One region of the Rhizobium sp. PP-F2F-G48 genome, then DNA from elsewhere that is predicted to be linked to it. Evidence: predicted binding sites of a transcription regulator. Region 1 holds the regulator's gene; each other region holds the start of a gene.

Region 1 (4,994 bases):
CGCATTCACACCCGCTACGACCGCTGTGCACATACCTTCTTCTCGAGCATCTGCATCGCAGCCGCTGTTATCTTCTGGCTGTGAATTTTATGAGTCCTGAGCCTAGTGCAATGCCAAAAAAGGAAAGCCGTCATCTCGGACAGGTGCGCGACAAATCGATTGAAAGTGATGAGGCCTTCGCTATTCTTCGATTAGCGTACTCGAACGGACGCAATCGAATTTCCTGGGGAGGAGACTGAACGACATGATCACAAAAAACTGCATGGCAGGCGCCCTCTTGGTGAGCGCCACCTTCTTGTCAAACCCCGCGCAAGCGGAAGATCTTGTCTTCACGCTGAAGAACGGTACGCAATCGGTTCTCACGCGATTCTACACGTCACCCGTCGGCGTCAGCGACTGGGAGAGGGACGTCTTCGGAGAGCAGGTGCTCAGTCCTGGCGAGACGATCGAACTGACGATCGCGGACGGACGCGACGTTTGCGACTACGACATGCGGTTCGAGTTCGAGGAGGGGTCAGACTTGGCGACGACTGAAGACAAGCAAAACCTGTGCGAGATGGGATCCTATACCATTCACGAATAGCGGACGCCGTTGTGCCGAAAGATGCCGGAATCAACAATAGTGGAAGCAGCCAGACAGACGTTGGGCTTTAGAGTGAGCTGGCTGCTCCAACTGTCGTCATGGGAACGCCATTGCCGAGATCGTTGTTGGCGTACTTGATCACGAGGATACTAAGGACGGATGCTAGCATCCCGACGAAAATCATTCTCATAGCGTGATCCTTTGCGCACGGTCTGCGCTTGAAAAGAGATGGTACGGCGCCATTGCCAGCGATCCTTTATCAGCGATCTTCAGTCGAAATCGCCGATCCGACCATGCTGCTCAAGAACGAGGGCTGGGCCGGCTTCGCCAATCGCTGTGTTGCCCCGCCTTGAGACGACTGCCGTGCCCGCATGTCCGCGTGCAAGACGACTGGCCAAAGCGCGGGCTTCATCGGCGGTCTTGATGCTCAATGGTCGATCGGATAGCGAAATCTCGCCTTCGCGATCGTCGAAGACCAGGACTTCAAAACTTTCCAATGTTCCCGGCATCTCGGTCTCCGCAGTGTTCGGCCGGTTAACGCCGATGTCCGCAAGCAGTTCCGTCTGCTTCTCCATCGTGCAGATTTCTCTGAAAAACGCGTGCCGCTGGATCTCGCGAGCCGAGTGCCTGCATCCGCTTCTCGTATCCTCTTCGCCTCCCCAACGGTTTCGAGAATAGCAATCCCCGCCTCCATCCTTGTCGAACGAAAGCAACAGAAAGAAGGCCGCACCATGAGAAACAAGCAAACCGCGCATTGATGAAATGCACGGCGCGAGGTCACTATCGAAGCGGACAGGACGAGGAATTCAGGACGAGGAAAACCGATGCTTGCCCTGGAGACCGACGCCTCCAATCGGCCACCCCTCGCCGGAAACCATATCCTTTTTACTGGTAGTGGCGGATCAAGCCGACAAGCTTTCCCTGAACCTTGACCCGGTCCGGTCCGAAAATCCGCGTCTCATAGGCCGGGTTGGCCGCCTCCAGAGCGACAGAGGCTCCCTTGCGGCGGAAGCGTTTCAAGGTCGCCTCTTCGTCATCGACCAAGGCCACGACGATCTCGCCCGGGCTGGCGCTGTTCGCACTCCGGATGATGACGGTATCGCCATCGAGAATGCCCGCTTCGATCATCGAGTCCCCCCGAACTTCCAACGCATAATGCTCGCCACTGCCGAGCATGAAAGCGGGAACGGCAATGTCATGCGTGTTGTTCTGGATAGCGGAAATCGGCACGCCGGCAGCAATCCGACCCATGACAGGAACGGAGACGCTGTTATCGTTTCCGACGCCAATGGCAGCCTTCGCCGGTGTTTCCGGGACAGAGGACGGGCGACTTCCCTGAATGACGCTCGGTGAAAACCCCCGCTTCGGCGGTGTCGACGCGAGATAGGCGTCCGGCAGCTTGATCACCTCGAGCGCCCGCGCCCTGTTTGGCAAGCGCCGGATAAAGCCACGCTCTTCGAGCGCCGTGATCAGCCGATGGATGCCGGACTTGGAGGCCAGTTCCAGAGCATCCTTCATCTCGTCGAACGATGGCGGAACACCCGATTCCTTCATGCGCTCATGAATGAAAATCAACAATTCCTGTTGCTTGCGGGTCAGCATGATCAAACGACTCCAAAGTCACGAAACAAAGCAAGAACAGTGTTATATGTTCCTCATGTGTTCTGCAAGTGCCATTCCGCCGAAGTGAACCGTTCATCGACGAAAAGGCGAATTCGTTCAGATGCGTTGCTTGCGGCGAGGTCCTTTCCGAAAGGACAGACCTTGAGATCAGCGTTCATCGCTCCGGCAATAAGAAACGCCGTCGCAAGCAGGCTCGCAACGGCGAAAAGGCTATTTGACACTCGGTGTCCAAGACGGAATCAGAACGGAATGTCGTCATCCAGATCGCGCGAGAAGCCACCGCTCGCCCCGCCGGTGCTGCCGCCCGAACGACCGCCGGACGACTGGGCCGGACGATCGAAATCGTCGCCATAGTTCGGTCCGCTGCCCCCGCCGTAATCCGAACTCCCACGGTTTCCACCACCACTACCGCCGCCGCCGTCACGGCCATCCAGCATGGTCAGCGTCGAATTGAAGCCCTGAAGCACCACTTCGGTGGAATAGCGGTCGTTGCCGTCCTTGTCCTGCCATTTGCGTGTCTGCAAGGCGCCTTCGAGATAAAGCTTGGCGCCCTTCTTCACATATTGTTCGACGACCTTGCACAGGCCCTCGTTGAAAACGACGACCGTATGCCACTCGGTCTTCTCGCGTCGCTCGCCCGAATTTCGGTCGCGCCAGCTTTCGGACGTGGCGATGCGCAGGTTCGCGATCGGCTTTCCGTCCTGCGTCCGCCGGATTTCCGGGTCCGCCCCGACATTTCCGATGAGGATCACCTTGTTTACGCTACCAGCCATCTCTTTGTCCTGTCTCCTGAAAGCGGCCCAACGTCCCGCAATGTGCGCAAAGCCTACGCTGTTGGATCTGGCTTTTCGCCCTCGACCCGCGGCAATCCACAACAGTTTGCAAATTTGTTCTTTATTTGTTCTAATTCTTCGTTATGATCCTGTCAACCATGCACGCGCCGGGCTTCCGATGCTCAACGAGCCTGCCCGGACCGGGACGTTCGAATTGCGGTTTCGCCCGAGGCCGGGTCGACATATGAAGTATTGATCTTAAGTAAGGGCTTCGTCCCCATACAGAGCGTTTGACCATGAGCGAATTCAAGACCATCTCGATCCGCGGTGCGCGGGAGCACAATCTCAAGGGTATCGACCTCGATCTCCCGCGCAACAAACTGATCGTGATGACCGGCCTTTCCGGGTCGGGAAAATCGTCGCTCGCCTTCGACACGATCTATGCGGAAGGGCAGAGGCGCTACGTCGAGAGCCTGTCGGCCTATGCGCGCCAGTTTCTGGAGATGATGCAGAAGCCGGATGTGGACCTGATCGAAGGTCTTTCGCCCGCAATTTCGATCGAACAGAAGACGACGTCGAAGAACCCCCGCTCGACCGTGGGAACGGTGACGGAGATCTACGACTATATGCGCCTTCTTTTCGCGCGCGTCGGTGTCCCCTATTCGCCGGCGACCGGGCTGCCAATCGAGAGCCAGACGGTGAGCCAGATGGTTGACCGTATCCTTGCGATGGAGGAAGGCGCTCGCCTGTACATCCTCGCGCCGATGATCCGGGGCCGTAAGGGCGAGTACAAGAAAGAACTCGCGGAGCTGATGAAAAAGGGCTTTCAGCGCGTCAAGGTCGATGGCCAGTTCTACGAGATCGCCGATGTCCCCGCGCTCGACAAGAAATACAAGCACGATATCGATGTGGTGGTCGATCGCCTGGTCGTGCGCGGCGATATTGCTGCGCGGCTGGCCGACAGTCTGGAAACATCGCTCAGGCTGGCCGATGGTCTTGCGATAGCCGAATTTGCCGACAAGCCTCTGCCCGAGAAGGAGACCTCGGCCGGCGGCTCCGCGAACAAATCGCTCAACGAGACGCATGAGCGGGTGCTGTTTTCGGAGAAATTCGCCTGCCCCGTCTCCGGCTTCACGATTTCCGAGATCGAACCGCGGCTGTTTTCCTTCAACAATCCGTTCGGTGCCTGCTCCACCTGCGACGGCCTCGGCAGTCAGCAGAAGATCGACGAGGCCCTCATCGTTCCGGAACACGATCGGACCCTGAAAAACGGGGCGATCGCCCCCTGGGCCAAATCGTCGTCGCCTTACTACAATCAAACGCTGGAAGCGCTCGGCAAGGCGTTCGGCTTCAAGCTGAGCAGCACCTGGGCGGATCTGTCGGATGCTGCGAAAAAGGCGATCCTGCGCGGGACGGACGAAAAGATCGTGTTCCAGTATGCGGATGGCGCACGCTCGTACAACACCACGAAGACGTTCGAAGGGATCGTCCCCAACCTCGAACGGCGCTGGAAAGAAACCGAATCGGCCTGGGCGCGCGAGGAGATCGAGCGTTACATGTCGGCAGCCCCCTGCCCGGCCTGCAAAGGTTTCCGGCTGAAGCCCGAGGCGCTGGCCGTCAAGATCGACCGGCTTCAAATCGGCGAGGTGACGAACATGTCGATCCGCGTCGCGCGGGATTGGTTCGAGGATCTGCCCGCCCGCCTAACGGAGAAGCAGAACGAGATTGCCGTTCGGATCCTGAAGGAGATTCGCGATCGCCTGCGCTTCCTGAACGATGTCGGGCTGGATTACCTCAGTCTTTCGCGAAATTCCGGTACCTTGTCGGGCGGCGAAAGCCAGCGCATCCGGCTCGCCTCGCAGATCGGATCGGGCCTGACGGGCGTGCTCTACGTGCTGGACGAGCCGTCGATCGGCCTGCATCAGCGTGACAATGCGCGCCTTCTCGATACGCTGCGGCATCTGCGCGACATTGGAAATACCGTCATCGTGGTCGAGCACGACGAAGACGCGATT
Region 2 (4,994 bases), on a different contig from region 1:
GCAACGAGGCCTCCTGCAAAGAGGCTCTGGGCGATGAGGCCCCTTGAGAAGAGACGGGTGGCGAAAGGGCGGGCGCGGTGCGGCATGGCGGGTCCTCATGGTGTTTTTGGTTTCATTCTAAATGATGCAGGCAAGGTCGCTTTAAAGCGGAGGGCGGCGGGATTCTTTGCGCCGAAAACCAGGATGCGCGTCTCTGCAAGGCATCCGGCCACCGCCATACGGCGAATGGACGGCCATTCGGCGGAGGGTCGGCACCTCTAACGGCCCGGAAAATGCCGGAAAGGGGCCCGGACGACGGTCGAATCCCGTTTTTCACTCAAATGTGAGCGATCTGTTCAACGCTGTTTTTCCGACCTATCGTTCACGATGTGAGGATGGACGATTTTGCCAGGGGGACACGATGGCGCTGAAAATGCTTTTTGCGGAATTCATGACGGTGGCGGTGCGGGCGGCGCCGCTTCTGCCGAAGCTCGGGCCGAAATTCGTGGCGGCGCGGCAGGCAGCCCGCAGCAAGCAGGCGATGATCGCCTCGCCGGCGATCGAACTGCCGATGCAGCCCGCCCCGATCAATCCGGACTGGATCGTGTCCGGCACGCCGGTCGCGCGGGCGGCCGAACATTCCCGCAGCCACGACGATGCCGCCGTGACCGCCATGTGGGACTGCACGGCCGGCGAATTCAACTGGTATTTCGGCTGGGACGAAACCGTCGTCATCCTCGAAGGCGAGGTGCATGTGACGGCCGAGGACGGCACCGAGCGGACCCTGCGGGCCGGCGATATCGGCTTCTTCAACGGCGGCACCTGGGCCAACTGGCGCATCGACACCTATGTCCGCAAGATCGCCTTCTGCCGCAAGAAATTCCCCGAATCCGTGGTGCTCGCCTATCGCCTGCGCGATCTGTTGCGGGGCGAAGCCCCGAAGGCCGCGCTCGCGGCCTGAGGTGCGGGCCCGAGGTCCGGAGCGGGCCGCGAGGGGGACCATTTTCGCAAGCCCGCGCCGCGTTCGGGCGTTGCCTTTGCAGCCCCGGCATCCTACGTCATGAGGCCCGCCGGACAGCGGCGGGTCGGTGACAGGGGAAGACAATGGCAGCCACCAGGACGGCAATTCGCAACGTCGCGGTTCAGATGGACCACGTCTCCACCATCAATATCGCGGGCGATTCGACCTTTGCGATGAGCCTGGAGGCGCAGAACCGCGGCTACCGGCTGTTTCACTACACGCCGGACCGGCTGTCGATGCGCGACGGGCAGGTCTATGCCACGGCGCAGCAGATGACGCTGCGCGACGTGAAGGGCGACCATTTCACGCTCGGCGAACCGGAGCGGCTCGATCTTTCCACCATGGATGTGGTGCTGCTGCGCCAGGATCCGCCCTTCGACATGGCCTATATCACCTCGACCCATCTTCTGGAGCGCATCCACCCGAAGACGCTGGTGGTGAACGACCCCGCCTGGGTGCGCAACTCGCCGGAAAAGATCTTCGTCACCGAATTTCCGGACCTGATGCCGAAGACGCTGATCACCCGCGATGCCGCCGAAATCGCCAAATTCCGCGAGGAAATGGGCGATATCATCTTGAAGCCGCTCTACGGCAATGGCGGCGCCGGCGTGTTCCATTCCACCCGCGACGACCGCAACATGTCCTCGCTGCTCGAAATGTTCGGGCAGATGTTCCGCGAGCCCTTCATCGCGCAGGAGTACCTGCCGGCGGTGCGCAAGGGCGACAAGCGCATCATTCTCGTCGATGGCGCGCCCGTCGGCGCGATCAACCGCGTGCCGGCCGAGCACGATGCCCGCTCCAACATGCATGCCGGCGGCAAGCCCGAGCCGACGGAGCTGACGACGCGCGAACGGGAAATCTGCGCCCGCATCGGCCCGGCGCTGCGCGAACGCGGCTTCCTGCTGGTCGGCATCGACGTCATCGGCGACGTCATGACCGAGATCAACGTGACCTCGCCGACCGGCATCCGCGAGGTGAAGGCCTTCGGCGGGGCCGACATCGCCGCTGTGCTCTGGGATGCGATCGAACGCAAGCGGGCCTGAGCCCGGAGCGTCGATCCGGGCCCGGGTTGCAGGAATTGCAACCTTTTCGACATGTCCGATTGCATTCGTTCGTCCGATGTTCTTGTTTTATTCTTTTCGATGTGTCATGTGAGGGATGTCTCATAAAGACATCGAGCGGAGAAGCGGGAACGGAGACGTGGGAACATGGTGGCACGGGTCAGCACGGTGGCGTTCCAGGGCATCGAGGGTGTGCCGGTCGATGTGCAGGTGATGGTCGCGCCGGGCAAGGTGGGCGTGCAGATCGTCGGCCTGCCGGACAAGGCGGTGGCCGAAAGCCGGGAGCGCGTGCACGCCGCCCTTCACGCCTCGGGCCTCGCTCTGCCGGCAAAACGCGTGACCATCAACCTCGCGCCCGCCGACCTGCCGAAGGAGGGCAGCCATTTCGACCTGCCGATCGCGCTCGGGCTGATGGCGGCGCTGGGGGCGATCCCCTCGGATGCGCTTTCGGACTATGTCGTCATCGGCGAGCTCAATCTCGACGGCACGATCGCGGCCGTGGCCGGCGCGCTGCCGGCGGCGATCGGCGCGAACGCGATCGGCAAGGGCCTGATCTGCCCGGCCGACAGCGGCGCGGAGGCGGCCTGGGCCGGTGCCGAGATCGACATTCTCGCGCCGCGCAGCCTGATCGCGCTCGCCAACCATTTTCGCGGCACGCAGGTGCTGACGCGGCCGGAGCCGGCCATCCGCGCGACCCCCGCCAATCTGCCCGATCTCGCCGACATCAAGGGCCAGGAAAGCGCCAAGCGCGCGCTCGAAGTGGCCGCGGCCGGCAACCACAATCTGCTGATGGTCGGCCCGCCCGGCTCGGGCAAATCGATGCTGGCCGCGCGCCTGCCCTCCATCCTGCCGCCGCTGTCGCCGGGGGAACTTCTGGAAGTGTCGATGATCCACTCGATCGCCGGGCAGCTGCCGGGCGGCAAGCTCTCGGACCGCCGGCCCTTCCGCACGCCGCACCATTCCGCCACCATGGCGGCCCTCGTCGGCGGCGGCCTGCGCGCCCGGCCGGGGGAGGCCTCGCTCGCGCATAACGGCGTGCTGTTCCTCGACGAGGTCCCGGAATTCACGCCGCAGGCGCTGGACGCGCTGCGCCAGCCGCTCGAGACGGCCGAATGCATCATCGCCCGGGCCAATCACCGCATCAGCTATCCCGCCGCCATCCAGCTGGTCGCGGCCATGAACCCCTGCCGCTGCGGCATGGCGGGCGAGCCGGGGCACAGCTGCGCCCGCGGCCCGCGCTGCGCGAGCGATTACCAGGCGCGCATTTCCGGCCCGCTGATGGACCGGATCGACATCCGCATTTCCGTGCCCGCCGTGTCGGCCGCCGACCTGATCCGCCCGGCAAAGGCCGAAACCAGCGCCGTCGTCGCCGCGCGCGTCGCGCAGGCCCGTGCCCTCCAGATTGACCGCTTCATCGCCTTCGGCATGCCGAAGATCACGTCGAACGCCCGCTCGACCACGGCGATGATCGAGGCGATGGCCGAGCCGGATGCGGCGGGCCTTCAGCTCCTGCGCGATGCCGCCGAACGGATGGCCTTCTCCGCCCGCGCGTATCATCGCGTGTTGAAGGTCGCCCGAACGCTGGCCGATCTCGATGGCGCCCCGAGGGTCGGCCGCGTGCATCTCGCCGAAGCGATCTCCTACCGCGTCACGGGGGACCGGATGACCAATGCGGCCTGAGGCGCGAGGGCAGGGCGAGAAGAGTGCGGCGAGAGGGGTGGTGCGAGAGGGTCAGGCGAGAAGGGCGGGGCGTGACCGCCTGACCTGTGCCGGGCCCGGGAAAATGCGCCGGCCTTGACCGGTTGCGAACTTTATCGCCGGGCGCGAATACGGCACTGTCCCCGTCGGGGACGGCGTCGGTGCGTCGGCCTCATGGCGCCGGTCGCAGCCCACCCCGGTCAAACACCCGGTCATGACGCCCGGTCAGAACACCTGGTTGATATAAGGGAACCGCATCCATGAAAACGCTCGTCGTCTGCTCAGGCGGACTGGATTCCGTCACGCTCGCCCATCACGTGGCGCGCGATCGTCAGCTCGCCTGCCTCCTGTCGTTCGATTACGGCCAGCGCCATCGCCGCGAGCTCGATTATGCGGCGGAGGCCGCAGGCAGGCTCGGCGTGCCGCATCATCTGATCGACATCGGGCCGATCGGCGCGCATCTCACCGGCTCGGCGCTGACCGACGACATCGCGGTGCCCGACGGGCATTATGCGGAGGAGACGATGAAGGCGACGGTGGTGCCGAACCGCAATGCCATCCTGCTCACGATCGCCTTCGGGCTCGCCGCCGCGCAGACACTGGACGCGGTGGCCGTCGCCGTCCATGGCGGCGATCACTTCATCTATCCCGACTGCCGGCCCGATTTCATCCGGTCGTTCCAGACGATGCAGGACCATGCGCTCGACGGCTATGCCGCGGTGACGCTCTATGCGCCTTACGTCGAGCGCTCGAAAGCCGACATCGTCACCGACGGTGCCGGCAACGGCACGCCCTTTGCGCGGACATGGTCCTGCTACAAGGGCGGGGAAATGCATTGCGGCCGGTGCGGCACCTGCGTGGAACGGCGCGAGGCGTTTCACCTCGCCGGCGTCGCCGATCCCACCGCCTATGCGGATGCCGACTTCTGGCAGGAGGCGCTGAAATCCGGGCGCTTCGTCGCGGACGAGACCCGCTGAGACGCCAAGCCAGAGGTCCCTGAAACGTGGATCACTGCGGCGTCGATCCCTGCAGCGTCGATCACTGCAGCGTCGGCGGATCCTCGTCGCCGAAGAAGGAGCGGATGCCTTCCCGGGCGACGGTGGCCAAAAACTCGTCGAAGGCCTCGCGGTCGGTCGGGAAGGGGTCTTCCCACTCGGTCACGTCTTCTTCCTGCGTCAGGACCAGCATCCGCCAGTCGAGGTTGGTGCCGGCCGGACGGGAGATATCGACCAGCA
Region 3 (4,994 bases), on a different contig from region 1:
GATTCCGTAGATTCTGCACAATCGCCTGCCGGTGCGAAATGCTTCTCGAAATGAACCGGGAAATGTCTATATAAACGAGACAAGGAGTATCCATGGCCCGGATTGACCAAAGCGACGATTGGCGTGAGCGCCATGCGCCGACCATCAGCACGTTCGAGTCCCTGACGCTGGAGGCCTATGGGCATCTTCCAGAGGAATTCCGGCTGCTGGCCACCGATCTGATCATCGACATCAAGGATTTTCCGGATGACGACGTGTTCGAAGACATGGCGCTGGAAACGCCGTTCGACCTGCTGGGTCTGTTCGAGGGCCGCGGCATCGGCGAGCGTTTCACCATGGAAACCGGCACGATGCCGAACCGGATCACGCTCTACCGCCGGCCCATCCTCGATTACTGGGCCGAAAACGATGAAACGCTGGGCGACATCATCACCCATGTGCTGATCCACGAGATCGGTCACCATTTCGGCCTGTCGGACGACGATATGGAGCGCATCGAGGCCAGCGTGGAGCATGTCGGCGGGTGATGAACCCGCCGCATGATGTGTGAACCGCGCTGTCGCCTATTGCTCGGACAGCTTCATATCCGGCACATAGTCCTTGCCCGCGACCTCTTTCACCACGGCCTGACCGCACTGCATGACCTGCGCATCCGCGTTGAAGGTATAGGTCGGCGATCCGTGCAGAACCCAGCCCTGATTCAGGGCGGCCGTCACCTTGTGGCAGAAGCTCGCATCGTCGGGACCGGTGAGAAAGCGATAGAGTTTCATGTCGGCGTTCCTTTGCTTTTGATAGCCTCGATCTTGGCAAGGCAGGCGAGCGCCTGTTCCAGATGCAGGACCTCGACCATCTTGCCCTTGTGGACGATGACCGATCGGCCCGCATTGTCGGGATGATCGAAGGCCACAACGATCTCCCGGGCGTCGGCCTCGTCCGCGGCCGAAGGTGCGAAAGCGGCATTCGCCGGGGCGATCTGCTGCGGATGGATCAGCATCTTGCCGTCAAACCCCATATCGCGACCCGCCGCGCATTCCTGCGCAAAACCTTCCGCGTCGCGGATGTCGTTGAACACGGCGTCGAGAACATCGAGTCCGCTGCCGCGGGCCGCGAGAAGGATCTGCATGAGCCAGGGCACGAGATAGGTGCGTCCGGGAAGAGCCGCAACGCCCGTCTCCTTGCGCAGATCGTTAAGGCCGGGAATGAGGCAATCGAGCCGTCCGCCGCGCGTGCGCCCCGTCTCGGCGATCGGCGCCACGTTGAGAACGCCCCTCGGGGTCTCGATCATCGCCCAAAGCCGCAGGTCCTCCGGTGCGTCCCCCTCGTCCAGCCGTTCGGCGATGTCGAGGATATCCCGCGGCCCCTCCACCTTGGGCACGAGGATGGCATCGAACCGGCAGTTTGAGAGAGCGGCGAGATCCGCTTCGCCGAAACCGGAGGCAAGGCCATTGATCCGCACGATCCGCTCGATGCCCGGCGTCTCCTGCGCCAGATGGCGCACCAGTGCCGCGCGCGCGTCGGACTTCCGATCCGGAAGCACGGCATCTTCCAGATCGTAGATCACCGCATCGGGCGCAAGGCTGATAACCTTTGCAAGCGCACGGTCATTATCGGCCGGCACGCAGAGCACGGAACGGCGCAGGCGACGGGGATGGCGGTCGGACATAGATATCATGCCCTGTTGTGCCTTTCCCTTCCCGTCTGCGCAAGTCTCACCCGTCCGAAGTTCCCCCGGGAGCAACACGCCGAGAGACAGGCAGCAACAAGCCGGCTCCATCGTTCGACGGAGCCGGCTGACTGTTTTAGAAGGGTAGGCCTCAGGCGGCCTTGCGGTCGTGGAGACCTTCTTCGACTTCCTCGACGATCTTTGCCACGAAGGCATCGAGATCTCCGGGATTGCGGGAGGTGATGATGCCCTTGTCTGTGACCACGGCCTCATCCGACCACAGACCACCGGCATTGACGACGTCGGTCTTGATGGACTTATAGGAGGTGACCTTGCGACCCTTGACCGCACCGGCCTCGACCAGAAGCCACGGCGCATGGCAGATGGCAGCGACGACCTTGCCGGAGGAGACGAACTCGCGGACGATCCGCAGGGCTTCGTCCTCGACGCGCAGCTTGTCCGGGTTAATCTGGCCACCCGGCAGAACGAGCGCATCGAAGTCGGCGATATCAACGTCCTTGGCATCGAGATCGACGTCGATGCTATCGCCCCAATCCTTTTCGTCCCAGCTCTTGATGCTGGTCTTTCCGATCGAGGCGATCTTCACGGTCGCACCCTGCTTCTTCAGGCCGTCATAAGGGACGCGCAGTTCCGACCGTTCATAGCCATCGGTCGCGAGAATGAGGATTTTGGATTCCTTGATGGAAGGCATGAGCCTGCTCCTTGATGTTTTTTCGTGTTCTGAGCTTCGGTCACCGCAGCCTGTCCGGCTGGTCGATGTCGAAGCGGATGTCACGACGGGTTCGGTCCGTTAACGAGACGAAGTGCGGATCGTTCCGAAAATGAAACCGTCAACGCACGCAAGATTGACGTTTCGGGAAAAAGAACATATGTAGAACACCATGAAGAAATCGCTGAAAGAGCGTTTGGCCATCCTTTCGGATGCTGCCAAATACGATGCATCCTGCGCCTCCAGCGGCACGACGAAACGCAATTCGTCCGCAAGCGGCGGGCTCGGCTCCACCGAGGGATCGGGCATCTGTCACGCCTATGCGCCGGACGGGCGATGCATTTCGCTGCTCAAGATCCTGATGACGAATTTCTGCATCTACGACTGCGCCTATTGCATCAACCGGTCATCCAGCAATGTCGAGCGCGCGCGGTTTTCGGTCGAGGAAGTCGTCTGGCTGACGCTCGAATTCTATCGCCGCAACTATATCGAAGGCCTGTTTCTATCCTCCGGAATCATCCGTTCGTCGGACCACACGATGGAGGAGATGGTGCGGATCGCCCGCGAACTGCGCGTGACGCATAATTTCCGCGGCTATATCCACCTGAAATCGATCCCGGAAGCCTCCCCGGCGCTGATCGAGGAGGCCGGGCTCTATGCGGACCGCCTGTCGATCAACATCGAACTGCCGACCGATGCGGGCCTGACGCGCTATGCGCCGGAGAAGCGACCGGCGGGTATCCGCAAGTCGATGGGCGATCTCCGCTTGAAGATCGAGGAGATGCGCGACCCGACGCTTCAGACCAAGCGCACACGGCGCTTCGCCCCGGCCGGACAGAGCACGCAGATGATCGTCGGCGCCGACCAGGCGAACGACAGCGTCATCCTCGGTACCAGCGCCCGGCTTTACGGCAGCTACGGCCTTAGGCGGGTCTATTATTCCGCCTTCAGCCCCATTCCCGATGCCTCGCGCAACCTGCCCCTCGTCAAGCCGCCCTTGATGCGCGAGCACCGGCTCTACCAGGCCGACTGGCTCTACCGCTTCTATGGCTTCGGCATCGAGGAGATCACCCGCGATCAGCCCGACGGCATGCTCGACCTCGATTTGGACCCGAAGCTCGCCTGGGCGCTCGCCAACCGGCAGCGTTTTCCGGTTGATATCAACAAGGCCGATCGTGAAATGCTGCTGCGCGTTCCCGGTTTCGGCGCGAAGATCGTCCGCGCCATCCTCACCGCCCGCCGATATCGCACTCTGCGCCTGGACGATCTCGTTCGCCTCAAAGTCTCGCTGAAAAAGGTCCAGGCCTTCATCGTTGCGGAAGGCTGGACGCCGTCCCGCCTCATCGACCGTCCGGATCTGCGCACGATGTTCGAGCCAAAACCGGAACAGCTGGTCCTTCTCTGATGCCGCCGCTCGAGGTTGAGAGACAAACCGTCATGCTCGACGGGAAGGGCGATTTCGGCGAATGGCGGGAGGCCGCTCGCCGGCTCCTCAAGGCGGGATTATCACCCGCCGCCGTGGACTGGCGGGACAAGCAGGGCGCCACCGATCTCTTTGCCGACCCGCCGCCGGCGCAGCCCGACCCGGAGCGGAAACCGGAGGAAGCAAGGCCGGAGATCACCGTTCCCCGCGCCTTCATGGCGCTTGCCGAAACCGTGATCTGCCATTCCGATCCCGGCCGTTTCACTCTCCTCTATCGCACGCTCTGGCGCCTGCAGGCCGAGCGAAACCTGCTCGATATCGTCTCCGATGCGGATATCGTCCGGCTCAATGCCATGGAGAAATCCGTTCGGCGCGACAGTCACAAGATGAAAGCCTTCGTCCGCTTCAAGGAGATCGGGGCCGGAATCGCGACGACAGGCGCATCGGGCGGGGATGTCATGGAGGTGATCGCCAGCCCGATCGCTCTGGAGGCCGGCAGCCTGACGATCGGCCGCCGCCGGTTTTTCGCCTGGTTCGAGCCGGATCATTTCATTGTCGCCCGCGTTGCCCCTTTCTTCCAGCGGCGCTTTACGGACATGGACTGGATCATCGCCACGCCGAAAGGCTCCGCCGCCTGGAATGGAACCACACTGACGGTAACGTCCGAGCCGGCGGAAGACCCCAAGCTGACCGATGACGCGGACACGCTGTGGCGCACCTATTACAGCAACATCTTCAATCCGGCGCGGCTGAAGGTGAAAGCCATGCAGTCGGAAATGCCGAAGAAATACTGGAAAAACCTGCCCGAAGCCGACCTCATCCCCGGTCTGATCGCCGGCGCGGAGGAAAAGGTGCGGGCGATGGCGAGACAGGCGATGAAGGACCCGCCGGCCTTCCACGCCAAGGTGCGCGAGGCCGCCATGCCGAAGACCGAGGAGAACACCGCCATTCCCGGCACGCTGGAGGCCGCGCGGGCAGAGGCGCGCGACTGCACCCGCTGTCCGCTCTCCTGCAAGGCGACGCAGACCGTGTTCGGCGAGGGGCCAGAGGATGCGAAACTCATGTTCGTCGGCGAGCAGCCGGGCGACCAGGAGGATCTCGCGGGACGTCCCTTCATCGGCCCCGCCGGACGGATGTTCGACACGATCGCCGGCGAGGTCGACCTCGATCGAAAAACG

Evidence for each region. Region 1 encodes LexA, which represses DNA repair genes until DNA is damaged. Its sites were predicted from a motif close to TGTTCNNNNTGTGTTCNG; they were not measured.
Region 2: the regulator LexA is predicted to act here: its motif matches at 2,121-2,138, upstream of C8J36_RS14120 (YifB family Mg chelatase-like AAA ATPase).
Region 3: the regulator LexA is predicted to act here: its motif matches at 2,546-2,563, upstream of C8J36_RS11845 (putative DNA modification/repair radical SAM protein).

Annotation. Positions count from the first base shown of each region.
Region 1 is NZ_SLVH01000001.1:996,319-1,001,312, reverse strand. Features, by position in the region: partial or broken gene C8J36_RS04530 (transposase) at 1-84, shown strand, start outside; gene C8J36_RS04525 (hypothetical protein) at 263-583, shown strand; gene C8J36_RS04520 (hypothetical protein) at 853-1,158, opposite strand; gene lexA (transcriptional repressor LexA) at 1,469-2,185, opposite strand; gene C8J36_RS04510 (single-stranded DNA-binding protein) at 2,446-2,979, opposite strand; gene uvrA (excinuclease ABC subunit UvrA) at 3,276-4,994, shown strand, end outside.
Region 2 is NZ_SLVH01000005.1:210,338-215,331, reverse strand. Features, by position in the region: gene C8J36_RS14135 (hypothetical protein) at 1-86, opposite strand, end outside; gene C8J36_RS14130 (cupin domain-containing protein) at 401-940, shown strand; gene gshB (glutathione synthase) at 1,084-2,043, shown strand; gene C8J36_RS14120 (YifB family Mg chelatase-like AAA ATPase) at 2,209-3,741, shown strand; gene queC (7-cyano-7-deazaguanine synthase QueC) at 4,020-4,736, shown strand; gene C8J36_RS14110 (hypothetical protein) at 4,798-4,994, opposite strand, start outside.
Region 3 is NZ_SLVH01000004.1:132,340-137,333, reverse strand. Features, by position in the region: gene C8J36_RS11865 (metallopeptidase family protein) at 93-527, shown strand; gene C8J36_RS11860 (DUF1737 domain-containing protein) at 564-770, opposite strand; gene C8J36_RS11855 (CoA ester lyase) at 767-1,669, opposite strand; gene C8J36_RS11850 (type 1 glutamine amidotransferase domain-containing protein) at 1,815-2,375, opposite strand; gene C8J36_RS11845 (putative DNA modification/repair radical SAM protein) at 2,566-3,798, shown strand; gene C8J36_RS11840 (UdgX family uracil-DNA binding protein) at 3,831-4,994, shown strand, end outside.